4 regions of the Paenibacillus sp. FSL R5-0486 genome follow, and region 1 is predicted to be linked to each of the others. Evidence: predicted binding sites of a transcription regulator. Region 1 holds the regulator's gene; each other region holds the start of a gene.

What was found. Region 1 encodes Rex, which represses fermentation and respiration genes when NADH is low (regulators of the CRP and FNR family bind a similar motif). Its sites were predicted from a motif close to TTGTGAAATATTTCACAA; they were not measured.
Region 2: a site for Rex is predicted at 2,850-2,867, ahead of nirB (nitrite reductase large subunit NirB). Genes of this name have one in related genera too.
Region 3: a site for Rex is predicted at 2,321-2,338, ahead of pflB (formate C-acetyltransferase). Genes of this name have one in related genera too.
Region 4: a site for Rex is predicted at 2,078-2,095, ahead of nadA (quinolinate synthase NadA). Genes of this name have one in related genera too.

The regions. Positions count from the first base shown of each region.
Region 1 covers NZ_CP150237.1:4,401,894-4,406,624, reverse strand. Annotated here, with positions in the region: gene dinG (ATP-dependent DNA helicase DinG) at 1-2,308, shown strand, start outside; gene MKY01_RS19505 (redox-sensing transcriptional repressor Rex) at 2,528-3,181, shown strand; gene MKY01_RS19500 (amidohydrolase) at 3,168-4,475, shown strand; gene MKY01_RS19495 (DUF5590 domain-containing protein) at 4,513-4,731, shown strand, end outside.
Region 2 covers NZ_CP150237.1:5,096,580-5,101,310, forward strand. Annotated here, with positions in the region: gene MKY01_RS22575 (M42 family metallopeptidase) at 182-1,255, shown strand; gene MKY01_RS22580 (hypothetical protein) at 1,415-1,735, shown strand; gene MKY01_RS22585 (metal-dependent hydrolase) at 1,974-2,681, opposite strand; gene nirB (nitrite reductase large subunit NirB) at 2,957-4,731, shown strand, end outside.
Region 3 covers NZ_CP150237.1:4,630,053-4,634,783, forward strand. Annotated here, with positions in the region: gene pflB (formate C-acetyltransferase) at 1-2,238, opposite strand, end outside; gene adhE (bifunctional acetaldehyde-CoA/alcohol dehydrogenase) at 3,025-4,731, opposite strand, start outside.
Region 4 covers NZ_CP150237.1:64,072-68,802, forward strand. Annotated here, with positions in the region: gene ftsH (ATP-dependent zinc metalloprotease FtsH) at 1-1,867, shown strand, start outside; gene nadA (quinolinate synthase NadA) at 2,167-3,105, shown strand; gene nadB (L-aspartate oxidase) at 3,141-4,731, shown strand, end outside.

The DNA.
Region 1 (4,731 bases):
CAGTGACTTGGGTTGGTTTTTGGACGGAATGCGCAGTGAGAAGGAAGCAGAGCCGATTCAGGACCTGGACGGACATACCTATTATCGTCAGCTTGCTCTTAATGTAAGTGATTGGACCGATATTGGTGCACCACGCGATGAGCGGGAGGCTAACCCCCTCGATGGTGTAAGCTTCGAACAGTTTATGGACCAGGTTCGGGAGAATCTGAAGGATACACTGGATCATTACGAAGAGCGTGAAGCGCAGACTCAGATGTTCAGCAGTGTAAGGCAAGCCTTGGATGAAGAGAAACATCTCTTGATCGAAGCTGGAACGGGTACCGGTAAATCTCTAGGGTATCTGTTGCCTGCTATTTATGAAAGTGTGAAGCAAGAACAGAAAGTTATGGTTAGCACGCATACGATCAATCTGCAGGAGCAATTGAGAGAGCGGGACATTCCGATGCTGACTCAAGTGGTTCCGTTCCCGTTTAAGGCTGCTGTATTCAAAGGACGTGGACATTACCTGTGCCTGCGCAAATTTGAACACAAAATCAATAAACGTGAATTCGCCACACCGAAAGAGGATTATTTCACAGCTGCTCAGATGATCGTCTGGCTTACGCAGACCGAAACCGGAGATGATGAGGAACTTAACCTTAGCGGACGCGGAGGGGACTTCTGGGAGACCGTACAGAGTGAATCCGAATCATGTCTGGGAAGATCCTGTCCATGGTTCCGTAAATGCTTCTACCATCGTGCCAAACATGAAGCAGGGTTGTCTGATATCGTAATCACCAATCACTCCAAATTATTTACGGATGTGAAAGCCGCGCATCAGCTGCTGCCGGCCTATGAGAGTCTTGTGATCGATGAGGCACATCATCTGGAGGATGTCGCTGGTAAACATCTTGGAATGCATATGAAATATTTCACCTTGGTTCATACACTGACCCGCCTATTTAAAGACAGTCGTAATGGTCAGCTACCTATGCTTCGTTCGCAGTTTTCCGGGCATGAAAATTCGGTGCAATGGGGCTCCATGGTGGATCAGATGTTCCCGCTCGCTCTTGAAGTTAAGGAGCTGTGGGATCGTATGAGCGATGCCTTGTTTGGTCTCTTGCCTGAACGAAGTGATGCTTCACCGGGAGAGACGGGGCAATTTTCACTGCGTCTGAAAGCATCTCAGAAACCTGCAAAATGGCAGGAGTTGCAGGATCTGGAGAACCAGATCTATGTGACTCTGGGCGATTTGGTTCGCAAAGGGGACAAATTGCTGCTTGAAGTGAAAGAGGATCAGGATGATTATCAATCGGATAGTCTGATCACGGACATTACAGGATTGCTGAAAGATCTGACCACATTGAAGGAGAATCTACGTTTCTTCATGCGTATGGATGACGCCAAAACGGTGTACTGGATGGAAGCCAGCGGCCAATTCCGCAGCAAATCTCTCCAGCTGTATGCCGTACCTGTAGATGTGAGTGCACAACTTAAGGATTTATTTTTTGATAAAAAGAAAAGTGTTGTGCTTACATCGGCTACGCTTTCGGTAGATAAGTCATTCCAGTTCATGATTGAACAGCTTGGCTTGCAGGAAGCCGCCGAGAACAATCGGCTATTAACGTCGATGTTGCCATCACCTTTCAACTATCGCGATCAGGCACTTCTGGTGATTCCGCGTGATTTCCCAAGTGTGAAGGGAAGTGTGGGTGATGCGCACTTTGTTAATATGCTGGTGCAATCACTCGCAGAGACGGCAATTGCTACGCGTGGACGCATGATGGTTCTGTTTACTTCATACAAGATGTTGCGACAGGTCTATGATCCGCTGAAGGAGGCACTGTCTGGCAACGACATCTCGTTGCTTGGGCAAGGCGTTGACAGTGGAAGTCGTTCCAAATTGACTCGCAGGTTTCAAGATGCCAAAGCAACGGTACTTCTGGGCACAAGTAGCTTCTGGGAGGGTGTAGATATCCCGGGAGAGGCGTTAACTTGTCTCGCTATTGTGCGACTGCCTTTCCAGCCACCGAATCATCCGTTGGTGGAAGCCAAGAGTGAGTTGCTCCAGGAACAGAAGAAAAATCCGTTCATGAAACTGTCCGTGCCACAAGCGGTCATTCGTTTCAAGCAGGGATTTGGCCGATTGGTACGTACAGCAAAGGACAGAGGAATTGTCATTGTTTATGATACACGGGTGATTGAAGCGTATTATGGTAAATTCTTTTTGTATTCATTACCTGGTCCCAAAATGGAGCATATGCTCACGGAGCAAATGGTTCCACGAATTACTGAGTGGTTGGAAAAACCTGCTAATGAACAAAAATAATGGTTGTTTTGTTCGTTATATCATTGCATGACACTATCGTTTGGCGTTAAACTTTATTAGATATTTCCGTATCCGATTAAAGCAGTTGCACGTAAGAACTTATAACCTAAATTACAAGGAGCATTCTGTATAAAATGTCACGTTTATCTTTGAGTTTTATACAGAATGCTCATCTTTTCATCTATTATTTTATCGTGGCCTTGGTAAGGGGGAGCAAGAATGAAATCGGATAAAATTTCGGAAGCGGTGGTACGACGTCTGCCTGTTTACTTGCGTTATTTGAACGAGTTGCATCAGCGTGAGGTGGCTACTGTTTCTTCTCAAGAGCTTGGACAGAGGCTGGATCTGAATCCGGCCCAAATTCGTAAAGACCTGGCTTACTTCGGTGATTTTGGTCGTAAAGGGATCGGGTATGATGTATCCTATTTGATCGAGAAAATTCGTCACATTCTCAAAATCGATCAGCAAATTAATGTAGCTCTGGTAGGAGCGGGTAACCTCGGTCAAGCCTTGTCCAACTACAACGCATATCTGAAAGACAACATGAAGATTGTTGCTGTATTTGATGCATATGGACCGAAGATAGGTAGTCAAATCAACAGTTTGACGGTAAAACCAATGGATGAATTGACGGAAGCGGTTAAAATGGAAAACATTCGCATCGGAATTATCACGGTTCCGGATACGGAAGCCCAAAATGTAGCCGATCAGCTTATTGAATCAGGAATTGAAGCGATCCTTAATTTTGCACCAACCATTCTAAAAACACCGCCGCATATCCGCATTCACCATGCTGACTTTACAACGGATCTGCTTAGTTTGGCCTATTACTTGGAGACTGGAAAGGACGACGAGGAAGATGACAACAAATAGATGGGTAATTCACAACGGCAAATTTGCCGTTAATGAAGGCGGCACAACATGGAACGTGGTCCACGGATACATGGTTGTTGAGAATGACAAGATTGTGCATATTGGTGAGACATTGCCGGATGAAGACAAAAATTGTACCAAAGTGGATGGAAAAGGACTGTTCTTCCTGCCGGGTCTGATCAATACGCATGGTCATGCAGCGATGTCGTTGCTCAGAGGGCACGGAGACGATCTTGCATTGCAAGTATGGTTGCAGGAAAAAATGTGGCCGATGGAAGCGAAAATGACTTCAGAAGACGTATATTGGGGAACTTCGCTATCGGTGCTTGAAATGTTGAAAGGCGGAACTACAGCTTTCCTGGACATGTACGATCACATGGATCAAGTTGCCAAAGTTGTGGAGCAATCCGGCGTTAGAGCAGCACTGGCACGTGGTGTAATCGGGTTGTGCTCGGAAGAAGAACAATTGCGGAAGCTGGAGGAGTCGGCTGCGTTTGCGCGTGAGTGGAATGGACAGGCAGATGGTCGCATTACAACCGTAATCTCGCCACATGCACCATATACATGCCCTCCTGACTACATAGAGAAGCTTGTGCAGGTCGCGAACGACCTAAACCTTCCCCTTCATACACATATGTCGGAAACGCTTCGTGAAGTCGAGCAGAACGTGGCTGATTATGGACTGCGTCCTGTGGCACATCTGGAGAAACTGGGCTTTTTCTCTCGTCCATCCCTGGTTGCACATGCGGTGCATCTGAATGACGAAGAGATTGAGATTCTGGCCCGTCATGATGTGGCTGTATCCCATAACCCGGGAAGTAACCTGAAACTCGCTTCCGGTGTTGCGCGGGTACCTGCGTTGCTGAAAGCAGGAGTTACCGTGTCACTCGGAACAGACGGACCGGCAAGCAACAACAACCTGGATATGTTCGAGGAAATGAGACTGGCTGCATTGATCCACAAAGGTGTATCTGGTGACCCGACGGCAGTGCCAGCAGGCGAAGCGTTATTACTCGGAACGTCATACGGTGCCAAATCTATCTTCTTGAACAATACCGGAGCACTCCAGGTCGGCATGAAGGCTGACTTTATCGCCTTGGACATTGAACAGGCACATTTCTATCCACATACAGACCTGATCTCACATACAATCTACTCGGCTTCTGCTAAAGATGTTGAGCACGTATGGGTGGATGGAAAACAAGTGGTGAAACATGGCGAATGTCTGACGCTGGATGAAGAACGCATTTTGCGTGAGTCTCAATTGGCATTTGATGGTCTGCTTGCTCGTTAATTGCAGGACAGCATCATAGGGAAAGGAAGTTCGGCTTTTGAAGAAAAAAAAGAAGTGGATATGGATTTCGCTGCTTGCACTGGTTCTGATTCTGTTTGGACTTCAGCGTTATTACGTCCATGTCACGCAGGACCAACGCAAGGAAGAAGCGCTCGCCATACAGGCAGCACAGGAGCAACTGGGCATTACATCCTATGATGAATTGCGTAAGTACATCTGGGGAGACAAAGAAGGCTCTGACAACATCTACTGGACC
Region 2 (4,731 bases), 690 kb from region 1:
GACAATCACTTGCGCAAGGTTCATACTGTAATGTGACCAGTGGTTAAATAACAAGTCCTCAGCATATTAAAGTGCATGTTCAAAAAGATAAAAGACTTTTTGAATTACATTTAAAGGACAACAGGCGGGTAGCCGTTCTACTGTGACCTGAAATACATACCAACAGAGGAGTTGTTGACACATGAATGAAAAAACGATGGATATGTTCCGTACGTTGACGGAATTTCCTTCCGCATCCGGTTTTGAACGTGAGCTTCGCGGCTGGATGAAAGATAAGCTTTCCGCTTATACCGATGAGTTCGTCCAGGATCGCCTGGGGAGTCTATTTGGTGTATTACGCGGGGAGGAATCCGGTCCTAAAGTTATGGTAGCCGGACACTTTGATGAAGTAGGTTTCATGACTACTGGCATTACCGAAACAGGTATGATCAAGTTCCGTCCACTGGGTGGATGGTGGAGTCAGGCTGTACTGTCTCAACGATTGGAAATCATCACACCTGATCGTCGGATTACCGGAGTTGTAGGTTCTACACCTGCACACTTGCTGGACGAGTCCCAGCGGAATAAACCTGTGGATCTGAATTCCATGTATCTCGATATTGGAGCAGACAACCGTGCGGAAGCAGAATCCTGGGGCATTCATCCAGGGATGCAGATCGTACCGATCTGTGAATTTACGCCTATGGCGAACCCGAAAAAAATTATGGCCAAAGCGTGGGATAATCGTTACGGCGTAGGACTTGCACTTGAACTGGTTGAAGCGCTGCACAAGGAAAAACTTCCTAACACGCTTTACGCTGGTGCAACGGTTCAGGAAGAACTGGGGCTTCGCGGTGCACGTACGGCGGCCAATCTGATTCAGCCTGATATCTTCTTTGCACTTGACTGTAGCGCGGCAAATGATATGACAGGTGACAAACAGTCATTTGGACATATCGGAGAAGGCGCATTGCTTCGTATTTTTGACCCGGGTATGTTCACCCATCGCGGAATGGTTGAATATGTTCAAGATACGGCTTCATCCAATCAGATCAAAATGCAGTATTTCATCTCACCAGGGGGTACAGATGCAGGTCAAGTTCACCTGAGTGGCATTGGTGTACCATCAATAGTTGTTGGTATCTGCGCACGTTATATCCATACCTCATCTTCCATCATTCATACGGATGACTACGATGCAGCCAAAGAACTGATCGTGAAGCTGGTCAAAGGTCTGGATCGGACAACGATGAATACCATAATTAATAACGCGTAACAGTTGACAAGAGACCTCCTAACCATCGGGAGGTCTCTTTTTTATATTCACAACGATATCAGTTAGACACGTAGATTAATAGGCCGAACATTATAGGGAATTACACATAAGATACAATAACGGAAGATGAATTAAACACCAAACAGCGGGGGACCTGTTATGGCAGTGAGAAGGAATGGAAAATCGAATAAAGGTTCCAAAAAAACAAATGCCGCAAACACCCTTCTCAATGGCAACCTTAAAGGAAGAAATCTGGAACTTATCGTTGCAGCATTACTGGTAAGTGGGAAGTTAAGAGTGGATGCGGTCACGTTGTTTCGAGAAGCTACACTGGTCGTTGAACTGGTCGGGCAGTATAAATCGCTACAAAATATTACACCATCGAATCAAGACAAACTGGTGCAATTCCTCGATGAGATCGGTGGTGATATGACGTTGAATGACGTTATACGGGCTTTCCAACAGAGAATCAATTCCTAAACACCAAGAAATGAGGTTGAAGTGATGTCTGACTTTGACGGAAATGGGTTCGCTGAACTACTGATCATTGTCATTCTTGTTGTTTTATTTGTATTTGGTTCTTCCGATATTGACGACCTGACTGATTCTCCTTCTCAATCCTGAATTGGCTAGGTTATTACGATCCACGATCCAATCATTATGAAATGCATTCCTGTAAACGCCAGCCCACAATATGTGGGCTGGCGTTTTTGGATGGCTATAGAAATAGCGGTGAGAATGCAATCCAGGCCAAAATAAGAGTAAGCACAATGCAGACATTCTCTACAACGGCCCCACGCTTGGTCCCTGTACTCATCAGATTCACCCGTATGCGCCACTTGAGCGGTGGTAACGGACGAATACCCCGATTGGTTAGTGAATCGGCCAACAGATGCATCGCATATGCCGTGCCTCCCGCTACCCAGATCTCCGGTCCCTGCTGCTGGGTCGTGCTGTACAACAAGCCCGCCCATATTGCGGTTCCGTACAGGGTATGTGTCAGTCCCCTATGAGTCAGTGTGGTGCAGAGCATTAACAAACTGCCTGCAATCAAGTTCCACGGTGCGAACGCGTGACCATAGAAAACCAGTCCAAGTCCAATCGCAAACATCAACACTTTGCGAAGCGAACGCGAAGGCAGGAATGACACAAGCGCAATGAGGATCGCAAGCAACAGGTTCCATGGTTTGGCATGAACATAGAAGTACACAAATACAGCTGTGGGCAACAGAATCGTCTGTAACAACCTGATCAGACTGTTAGGCAAGGCTCTGGATACCAGCAGCGAATTTGGCTCATCAATGTCAGGCAATAACGAACCAATCAGAGCAACCGTAACTGCCGGCGCAGTCACCGGCATACCGGCCAACTGCAGAACAGAAAGCGACACGCCGGTCCCGATAATAAGGTGAGATCTTCCCATCATGATGCAAAAACGTCCTTTCGAAGAAATCGGGAACAATACGGCCCAGTTTCGATTTTACAACGAAAACAAAATAAGAACAATAGTTCGCATTTCTTATTTGTATGAAAATAAATATAACTTTCTGTGATGGGGCTCACATTATTATATTTATGACTCTTTTATCTTTATTAGTGAATTAAATCACATAAACTGTCGTCAACTACTTGTATAATTTCAAATATAAACCACTAAAATTTTGAGTAATGTACAGCGTCTATTCAAGGAGGCATACACACATGAACGGAAAAAAAGAGAACCTCATTATCATTGGTAACGGTATGGCAGGAATCAGTACCGTTGAGCAAATTTTAAAATTAACTACGCGATTTGATATTACCGTTTTTGGCACAGAGCCCTATCCTAACTACAACCGCATTATGTTGTCTTATGTACTGGAAGGAAGCAAAACTCTGGACGATATCGTACTGAACGACCTTCACTGGTATGAAGATTACGGCATTACGCTGCACACAGGCACAACGGTTACACGAATCGATGCCGAGACGCACGAAGTTGTGACTGAAGATGGAACTCGCGTTCCTTATGACAAAATCATCATTGCGACTGGCTCCAACTCCTTCATTCTCCCTGTACCAGGACATGACAAAGAAGGTGTTGTCGGTTTCCGCGATATCGCCGATTGCAATGTCATGCTGGAAGCTGCTAAACAGTATAAACGAGCGGCCGTTATCGGGGGCGGACTGCTAGGCCTTGAAGCTGCCAAAGGATTGGTACAACTTGGTATGGAAGTTACCGTAGTGCATCTGATGGAAGATCTGATGGAGCGTCAGCTTGATCCACAAGCTTCAGCCATGTTGAAAGCTGAATTGGAACGTCAGGGTATCCGGTTCAAGATGGGTGCGCAGACTTCCGAACTGCTGGGCGGCGAACGCGTTGAAGGGATTCGTTTTGCAGATAATACGGTTCTGAATGTTGATTTTGTGGTCATGGCTGTAGGGATTAAACCTAATACGGTCGTAGCTCGTGAAAGCGGTATGGAAGTGAATCGGGGCATTGTCGTGAATGACTATATGCAGACTTCACTTGAGAATGTGTACTCGGTTGGGGAATGTACAGAGCACCGCGGGGTATGTTACGGCCTCGTTGCCCCATTGTTCGAGCAAGGTATGATTCTGGCGAAACATATCTGCGGTGTGGAGACCGCTCCTTATGAAGGTTCAGTTGTATCCACGAAATTGAAAATTTCGGGTGTGGACGTGTTTTCAACCGGTGAATTCATCGACAGCCCAGAGCACACCGTCATTTCGCACAAAGATGACTGGAAACGGACCTACAAAAAAATTCTGCTTCGTGATAATAAAATGGTCGGCGCTGTTCTCTTCGGTGACATTACGGATTCTGCCGAATTGCAGAAACTGATTAAAAATCAAACCGAAATGACCGAGGAATTGTATGGTTCACTCATGGGTACAGGCTGCGGCGGTCATAAGAAAGCAACCTCTGTTGAAACGATGCCCGAGGACGAGATCGTCTGTGGATGTAACGGGGTAACCAAAGGAGCCATTGTTGATGTCATTACAAACCAGGGCCTTACCACTGTTGATGAAATCAAAGCCTGTACCGGTGCAACACGCTCTTGCGGTGGGTGTAAACCGGTTGTGGAACAGATTCTGCAATATGTACTTGGAGACAGTTTCAGTACTGGAGCCAAACAGGGCATCTGCGGATGTACTTCCATGGGTCGAGATGAAATCGTAGCCGAGATTCGTGAAAAAGGATTACAAACGACCAAAGAGGTCATGAATGTACTGGGTTGGAGTCAACCTGAAGGTTGTTCCAAATGTCGTCCAGCGATCAACTACTACCTTGGCATGATTGCACCAGACACACACGAAGATGAGAAAGAATCCCGTTTTGTTAACGAACGGATGAACGCGAATATTCAAAAAGATGGAACGTATACGGTTGTACCTCGGATGTATGGCGGGGTAACTACACCGGCAGATCTCAAACGCATCGCTGACGTTTCGGTCAAATATGATGTGAAAGC
Region 3 (4,731 bases), 230 kb from region 1:
ACGGTTGATGACATCCAACTGTTGTTCACGAGTCAATTTAATGAAGTTAACGGCATATCCGGATACCCGTATAGTCAGTTGTGGATAGCTTTCCGGGTGATCCATCGCATCAATCAATTGCTGACGATCAAATACGTTAACGTTCAGGTGATGAGCGTTTTGACCGAAGTAACCATCCATCATCGCAGTCAGATTGGATTTACGTGTAGTCTCCTCTTTACCCAATGCTTTTGGCACGATGGAGAAGGTATTGGAAATCCCGTCAAGACTGTGTTCATAAGGCAATTTGGCTACCGAGCCAAGGGATGCCAGTGCACCTTTTTTGTCACGACCATGCATTGGGTTTGCACCTGGAGCAAATGGTTCACCTGCTTTACGACCATCCGGTGTAGTCCCTGTTTTCTTACCATATACCACGTTGGAAGTGATCGTCAGAACGGATTGTGTTGGAACTGCGTTACGGTAAGCTTTGTGCTTGCGAATCATGCCCATAAAGTTCTCGACCAGTTCAACAGCAATGCTGTCTACGCTGTCTTCATTGTTACCGTAACAAGGGAAGTCTCCTTCGATTTCGAAATCAACAGCGATGCCTTGTTCGTTACGAATTGGTTTTACTTTGGCATATTTGATCGCACTCAGTGAATCTGCTGTAACCGACAGACCAGCGATACCGCAAGCCATCGTACGTACAATGTCACGGTCATGCAATGCCATTTCGATACGCTCATAGCTGTATTTATCGTGCATGTAGTGAATGACGTTGAGGGTGTTCATATACAGCTTAGCCAGCCACTCCATCATTGGTTTGAAGCGTTTCATAACCTCATTGTAATCCAGCACTTCGCTAGTAATGGCAGGATACTCAGGTCCAACTTGTGCTCCGGATTTCTCGTCACGACCACCGTTGATCGCATACAGGAGAGCTTTTGCCAGGTTGGCACGAGCGCCGAAGAATTGCATTTGTTTCCCGATCTTCATCGCCGACACACAGCAAGCAATACCGTAATCGTCACCGTAGATCGGACGCATCAGATCATCATTTTCATACTGGATTGAGCTGGTTTCGATGGATACTTTACTGCAATAATCTTTGAAAGCTTCTGGAAGTTTCGTTGACCAGAGAACAGTCAAGTTTGGTTCTGGTGCAGGACCCAGGTTGTGCAGTGTATGCAGGAAACGGAAACTGTTTTTGGTTACACGTGTTTCGCCATTCACGGACATACCACCGATGGACTCAGTCACCCATGTTGGATCTCCACTGAACAGTTCGTTGTAATCCGGTGTACGCAGGAATTTGACGATCCGCAGTTTCATTACAAAATGGTCAACCAATTCCTGAGCCTGTTCTTCGGACAGAATCCCTTCTTGCAGGTCACGTTCAATGTAGATATCCAGGAAAGAAGATACACGTCCCAGTGACATCGCAGCACCGTTCTGTTCTTTGATCGCAGCGAGATAACCGAAGTACAACCATTGGAACGCTTCTTTTGCTGTTGTCGCTGGCAAGGAAATATCGAACCCGTGCATATCGCCCAATTGTTTCAATTCTTGCAATGCACGAATCTGTTCAGACAATTCTTCCCGCAGACGAATGACATCTTCATCAATAACATCAACTTCGAGTGCATTCAGTTCGCCTTTTTTGTTACGAATCAGGAAGTCTACCCCGTACAAAGCTACACGACGATAGTCACCGATGATCCGGCCACGGCCGTAAGCATCTGGCAGACCTGTAATAATTCCTGCTTTACGCGCTGCACGCATGTCGGAAGTATAAGCATCGAATACACCCTGGTTGTGTGTTTTGCGAATGTTTGTAAATATATCAATGACGCCCTGTGGCATTTCAAAGCCATATGCCTCACATGCGTCAATCATCATGCGAATTCCGCCTGTTGGTTGAATGGAACGTTTGAACGGAGCATCGGTCTGAACGCCGACAATCTGCTCTTTGGATTGATCCAGATAACCGGGTTGGTGAGAAATAATAGTACCTGGTGTGTTCACGTCAACGTCAAGGACACCGCCGTTATCCCGTTCTTTTTTGGTCAGATCAGATACGATCTCCCACAATTCTTTGGTATTCTGGGTTGCACCTGCGAGAAATGCTTCGTCGCCGTAATACGGAGACAAGTTGTGTGCCAGAAAATCATTCACATCTACGGATTTGGTCCATGTTCCTTTGGTAAAGTTTCTCCAGCCTGTTTGTTGTTTGACATCTTTTTCAATCACCGACATCGTAATCCCTCCACTAATTTGGATTTCTGGACACATAACATCTTGCTTCATTCGTAGCATTGTGTGCCCAGAGCCGCGATTAATGTGAATTGTTTCACATAAACCGGAACATGTTCTCTCTACTTGGGAACCGGAACCGCGGGATGAATGTTTTTCTTACATTTTCAGTATACGACTTGGGGCTTTCATCATCTGTGATTTTTGTCACAAAGCCAGTGAACTAACTCACTCCACCTGCGCTGTGTCCCATTGACCCCTGTAAATTCACACTTAGCCACTGCGCGGGCAGAACAACTTCCGATCGCTGTTATCCCCGGATTTTTTCAATTTTATATTTCAAAGGGGAAAATCCGGGGATAAAGGCGAACGCTCCGCTTCTTCTGTTTTTCTGCCCACTCCGTTATTGTGTGAACATCTGGCTCAAACAGCCACGTCACGGATTCCGTGTAACCTCTCTAGAACCCTTTGCTCCTCTATGCTCGGAGCAAACCAAATCTTAGAATACTCCTGAAAAACAGATGCTCGCTCTTCTGTTTTTCTGCCCACTCCGTTATTGTGTGAACATCTGGCTCAAACAGCCACGTCACGGATTCCGTGTAACCTCTCTAGAACCCTTTTGCTCCTCTATGCTCGGAGCAAACCAAATCTTAAAATACTCCTGAAAAACAGAGGCTTCACTCTTCTGTTTTTCTGCCCACTCGTTATTGTGTGAAAGACGGCAATCGGGGCTCCCCTCTCGGGGAACCCTGATCTTCTTGCCGTAAAGCACGCTTTGTTCTAAATTTATTATTCAAACTTTCCGTAGAAAGCGTTGCGGTATACATCAGCCAGTTCAGTTACCAGCGGCAACTTCGGATTGGCGGTTGTACATTGGTCTTCGAAGGCACGGTCTGCCAGATAATCGACATGTGCTTCAAAGTCTTTGGCATCGAATCCGATCTCTTGGAACGATTCTTCAATACCCAAGATTTTGTTCAGTTTACGGATGGCATTGATAAGACTGGTTACGCCTTCTTCTGTCGTACGAGCAGGCAATCCCAGTATGCGGGCAATTTCGGCATACCGCTCATCCGCTACAAAGTGCGAATATTTCGGGAACGATGCAAATTTGGTCGGTTTTTTTGCGTTGTAACGAATGACGTGTGGCATCAGAATGGCATTGGTGCGTCCGTGTGCGGTGTGATACTGACCGCCCCATTTGTGCGCCAAGCTGTGGTTAATGCCCAGGAATGCGTTGGCAAACGCCATACCTGCAATCGTGGAAGCATTATGCATTTTTTCACGTGCCAGTTTATCTCCTTGCAGCGCAGATTGCTCCAGGTATTGGAATACCAGTTGGATTGCTTTGATCGCAAGTCCATCCGTGTAATCATTTGCCATAACAGATACATAAGCTTCAATCGCATGCGTCAGTACGTCCATTCCTGTGTCGGCAACCGCTGTTCTAGGCAGGGAATATACGAATTCTGGATCGACAATCGCTACGTCTGGTGTCAGCTCATAGTCGGCCAATGGATATTTGGTGTTACCTTGATTTTTATCTGTGATAACCGCGAACGATGTCACTTCAGAACCTGTACCCGATGTGGTTGGGATCGCTACAAATTTCGCTTTTACGCCGAGACGTGGATATTTGTAGATCCGTTTGCGGATATCCATGAATTTTTGTTTCAGATCGTTGAAGTCCGTGTCCGGATATTCATAGAACAACCACATGGCTTTGGCAGCATCCATCGGTGATCCACCGCCGAGTGCGATAATGCAGTCTGGTTGGAAGCGGCGCATCATTTCGGTTCCGCGATCTACCGTTGTTGTCGATGGATCTGGCTCTACATCGGAGAATACTTCGATCGCTACTGGCATTTGGCGTTGACGCAGATAGTGTTCTACCTTTTCAACATATCCAAGCTTCACCATCATGGCATCCGTAATAATGGCCACACGTGTGATGTCAGGCATTTTGGCAAGATACTGTGTTGCTCCTTTTTCGAAGTAGACTTTGTTCGGCACTTTGAACCATTGCATATTCACGGTACGGCGAGCCACCCTTTTCACATTGATTAAGTTCACAGCGGTTACGTTGGAAGAAGTCGAGTTACGTCCGTATGATCCGCATCCCAGTGTCAATGAAGGCATGTTTGTGTTGTAGATATCCCCGATGGCACCGTGTGTGGATGGTGAGTTCACAATAATCCGTCCGGTTTGCAGACGATCTGCGAATTTGCCGATCACTTCTTCATTTGTGGAGTGGATAACCGAGGAGTGACCCATGCCGCCAAAAGCAACCACTTCTGCTGCACGTTCAATGCCCTCTGCTGCCGTTTTAACTTTGTAACAAGCCAGTACCGGGCTTAATTTCTCAGCCGACAATGGGAATTTGGTACCTACCCCTTCAATCTCGGCCACGAGAATTTTGGTGCCTGCTGGAACTTCAATACCGCACAATTTCGCAATGCTTACCGCAGATTGACCAACAATCGCCGGGTTCACCGC
Region 4 (4,731 bases), 2.9 Mb from region 1:
GTATCTCGTGACCGGTCAATACAAGAAGGCACCTGATGGCGCCAAATCAGAAAATTTCTCAACGTATATTCCTCCTACGGATGAGGCAATTAGTGAGCTTGTAGCTGCAAGTGAAACTAACAATTTCCAATATCATCAGGAGCCAATGAAAGGTGACAGCATCTGGTTGACGTTGCTGACTTCCTTTATTCCTTTGATCATTATGTTCCTGCTGTTCTTCTTCCTGTTTAATCAGGCTCAAGGCGGCGGCGGTAAAGTAATGAACTTTGGTAAAAGCCGTGCTCGTCTCTACAACGAAGAGAAGAAGCGGGTTACATTTGAAGATGTTGCGGGTGCTGACGAAGAGAAACAGGAACTTGTTGAGGTTGTAGACTTCCTCAAGGACCCTCGTAAATTCGCAGCAGTAGGTGCGCGGATTCCTAAGGGCGTATTGCTCGTAGGGCCTCCAGGTACCGGTAAAACATTGCTCGCTCGTGCCGTAGCCGGTGAAGCGGGTGTACCATTCTTCACTATTTCAGGTTCCGACTTCGTGGAAATGTTTGTCGGTGTCGGTGCATCACGTGTACGTGATTTGTTTGAAAATGCGAAGAAAAATGCCCCATGTATCATCTTTATCGATGAGATTGATGCTGTAGGACGTCAGCGTGGTGCTGGTCTCGGTGGTGGTCACGATGAACGTGAACAGACACTCAACCAGTTGCTCGTTGAGATGGACGGATTCGGAGTTAATGAAGGTATTATCATCATTGCCGCAACGAACCGTGCAGATATTTTGGACCCTGCCTTGCTGCGTCCAGGACGTTTTGACCGTCAAATTACGGTTGACCGCCCTGATGTAAGAGGTCGTGAAGCTGTCCTGAAAGTACATTCCCGTAATAAACCACTGACCAAAGATGTGAAGATGGATATTATCGCGAAGCGTACAACAGGTTTCTCTGGTGCGGATTTGGAGAATCTCTTGAACGAAGCGGCATTGCTTGCAGCGCGTCGTAACCGTAAAGATATTTCCATGAAGGAAGTTGACGAAGCGATTGACCGTGTCATCGTTGGTACGGAGAAGAAAAGCCGTGTCATCAGTGATCGCGAGAAACGAATCGTTGCTTATCACGAAGCAGGTCATACCATTGTTGGATACTTCCTCGAACATGCTGATATGGTACATAAAGTGACCATTATTCCGCGCGGACGTGCGGGTGGATATGTAATCATGTTGCCAAAAGAAGACCGTATGCTGGTTACCAAGCAGGAATTGCTGGATAAAGTAACCGGACTTCTCGGGGGTCGTGTAGCTGAAGAATTGTTCATCGGAGAAATTGGTACTGGTGCATACAGTGACTTCCAGCAAGCGACAGGTATTGTTCGCAGCATGGTTATGGAATACGGTATGAGTGAGAAATTGGGACCTATGCAATTCGGAAGTTCACAAGGACAGGTATTCCTTGGTCGGGATATCGGTCATGAACAGAATTACTCGGATTCCATTGCTTACGAGATTGATCAGGAAATGCAACGCTTTATTAATGACTGTTATGAGAAGTGTAAGGACTTGCTTGTTAAACATTCAAAAGAGATGCACCTGATCGCTCAAACTTTGCTTGAGGTTGAGACTTTGGAAATGGATCAGATCAAGCAATTGATCGAAACAGGTTCTTTGACTCCAAAAGCAGAGAATGACAATGATGGTGAAGGCACACCAACTGAAGGCGGAGAGCCAATCATCGACACCATCGGTGATGTGCGTGTTCGTATTCAAGGTAAAGATGAAACGCCTGAGCCACCAGCCGGAGATATTCCAAACGAAGCTCCGAATCTGGAAAAGGGTAATAACAATAACCCGGATGATGGCGGAACGAAGCCAACGTCTTAATGCATAATACATCTGGCTATGATAGCAGGTGAAATCAAGAGAGCCCTCGAGGCTCTCTTTTTTTATCCATTATTTTAAAAGAGGATAGATAAAGATAAACGGGAGTTAGATGGCGAACCAGTTAGCAAACAGGTGGTTACAGCGCTGTCCCGGGCCTTTTTCATTTATTGACAGAGTCGTGAACGTTGTGTAAATTAGTTGTTAAACCGCTTGTGATTCGTTTCTCAAGCGAAGATAACGACTTAGGTTAGCCCACGAAACAGCGCATGACGCTGTCCCGATAAAGGAGAGGATCACAGGTGGAAGCTCTGGCTTTAGAGCGCAAGGCTGAGATGAACCGCGAGCTGCGTGAGCGGCTTATGGTGTTGAAGAAGGAACGTAATGCCATTATTCTTGCCCATTATTATCAACGTGACGAAGTACAGGAGGTTGCCGACTTCCGTGGAGATTCATTTCTGTTAGCCCAGAAGGCAGCACAGACAGATGCGGATGTGATCGTTTTCTGTGGTGTTCATTTTATGGGTGAAAGCGCTAAAATTCTTGCGCCAAATAAAACAGTTATTATCCCGGACGAACGTGCGGGCTGCCCAATGGCAGATATGGTGAATGTGGATGGACTACGCAAATTGAAAGCACAACATCCTAATGCCAAGGTGGTTACGTATATCAATTCCTCGGCTGAGATCAAAGCAGAGACTGACATCTGTTGTACATCAGCGAACGCAGTCCGGGTTATTCAATCGGTGGATTCCGACGAAATTATCTGGGTACCGGATAAAAACCTGGGACATTATGTGCAGCAGCATACAGACAAGAAAATGATTATATGGGAAGGTTACTGCAACACTCACGATATGCTTACAGTCAAAGATGTGGTGGAGATGAGAGCCAAGCATCCCAATGCGGAGTTTGTTGTCCATCCAGAGTGTCGCCCTGAGGTTGTAGAAATGGGTGATTTTGTAGGCAGCACAACAGCTATTCTGGAGTATTGCAAAAATTCATCAGCGAAGGAATTTATCGTAGGTACCGAAGATGGTACAGGATATCAGCTTCGTCTGGATAGTCCGGATAAACAGTTCCACTTTGCTACCAAGTTCCTCGTATGTCCCAACATGAAGGTGAACAACTTGAAGAAACTGGTGAAATGCCTGGAAACGATGAAGCCGCAAATCTACGTGCCACCGGCCGTTGCCGACAAAGCCAGAGAATCGCTAGAGCGCATGTTGTTGGTAAAGTAGGATGCGCTACTCTTGCTCCAAGACAGGTGAATAACATGATACCGCAATATTTAGTTGATTTCGATCTGTCTGCGCTACCCATGGTAGAGACGGATGTACTGGTTATAGGCTCAGGGATTGCTGGTTTGTTTACTGCCATTAAGGCAAGCGAACAACAACGTGTATTAATGATCACAAAGAAGTCATTACTTGAAAGTAACACCAGATATGCGCAGGGAGGCATCGCTGCGGTTATTGCTGAGGATGATTCGCCTGCTTACCACTTGCAGGACACACTTGTAGCAGGAGCGGGCTTATGCCGCTCCGAAGCGGTAGAGGTATTGGTGAATGAGGGTCCCGACGGAGTGAAGGAACTGATTCGTTTGGGTACTTTATTTGATCTGGAGAACGGCGAGTTGGCGTTGACGCAGGAAGGTGCGCATAGCCACCGCCGTATTTTGCATGCCAACGGAGATGCAACGGGATATGAGATTGTACGTGCGCTTGCTGTTGAAGTGAATGAACATCCTGGGATTGAAGTATGGGATGAGCATTTTGTTGTTGACCTGATTACGGATCGAGATCGAGGGGAATGCATTGGCGCTCTGGTTCAGAAGGATGACGGATCGCAAGTGTTCGTGAAGGCACAGGCAACCGTTCTTTGTTCTGGTGGGGCAGGACAACTGTACCGATACACGACGAATCCGGATGTAGCTACTGCCGATGGTGTAGCCATGGCTTATCGGGCTGGGGCTATTGTTCGTGACATGGAATTTATCCAATTCCACCCCACCTCTCTATGTTACCCTGGGGCCCCGCGTTTCCTTGTGTCAGAAGCCGTACGCGGCGAAGGAGCATATTTGCGCAATGTGAAGGGTGAGCGCTTCATGGATCGTTATCATGCCCAGCTTGAACTTGCCCCACGCGATATCGTGGCACGAGCGATTGTTAGTGAGATGGAGTCCACCAACAGTACCTTTGTGTACTTGGACATTACACATGAACAGCCAGAGATGATCAAGCATCGGTTCCCTACCATATATGAGACTTGTATGCGTTATGGATTAGACATGACAACGGACTGGATTCCCGTTGCACCTGCTGCCCATTACATGATGGGTGGAGTGAAAACGGATTTAAGTGGAGAGAGCAACATCTCCCGATTATTTGCTTGTGGCGAGGTGTCTTCTACAGGAGTGCATGGAGCCAACCGCCTGGCAAGCAATTCTTTATCAGAAGCGATTGTATTTGGGCGGAGAATTGTTGATCGTATTCAATCTCTCCCTCCGCTTGGTTTATTACAAGCAAGAGGGGCTACGCCTTCATCTGTGGACATGAATAACATGAATAGCAAGATCATGAAAGAGCAAAAACCTATATCTGAAAGACGTTTACGACTACAGAAAATGATGGTTCGTCAGGTAGGTTTGCGCCGGAATGGTGAGGACCTGCAGAAGGCCATGGACAAGTTGCAACAGGAATTGCAATTTTTTGATCAGACACTCACGCATAAGGAAGAGCTGGAGTATGCCAACCTTCTGACCTGTGCCTGGTTAGTTACCAGCGGTGCATTACATCGCGAGGAGAGTCGGGGGGCTCACTATCGTGAGGATTTCCCGGCACGTGATGATATCGTGTGGCAGAAGC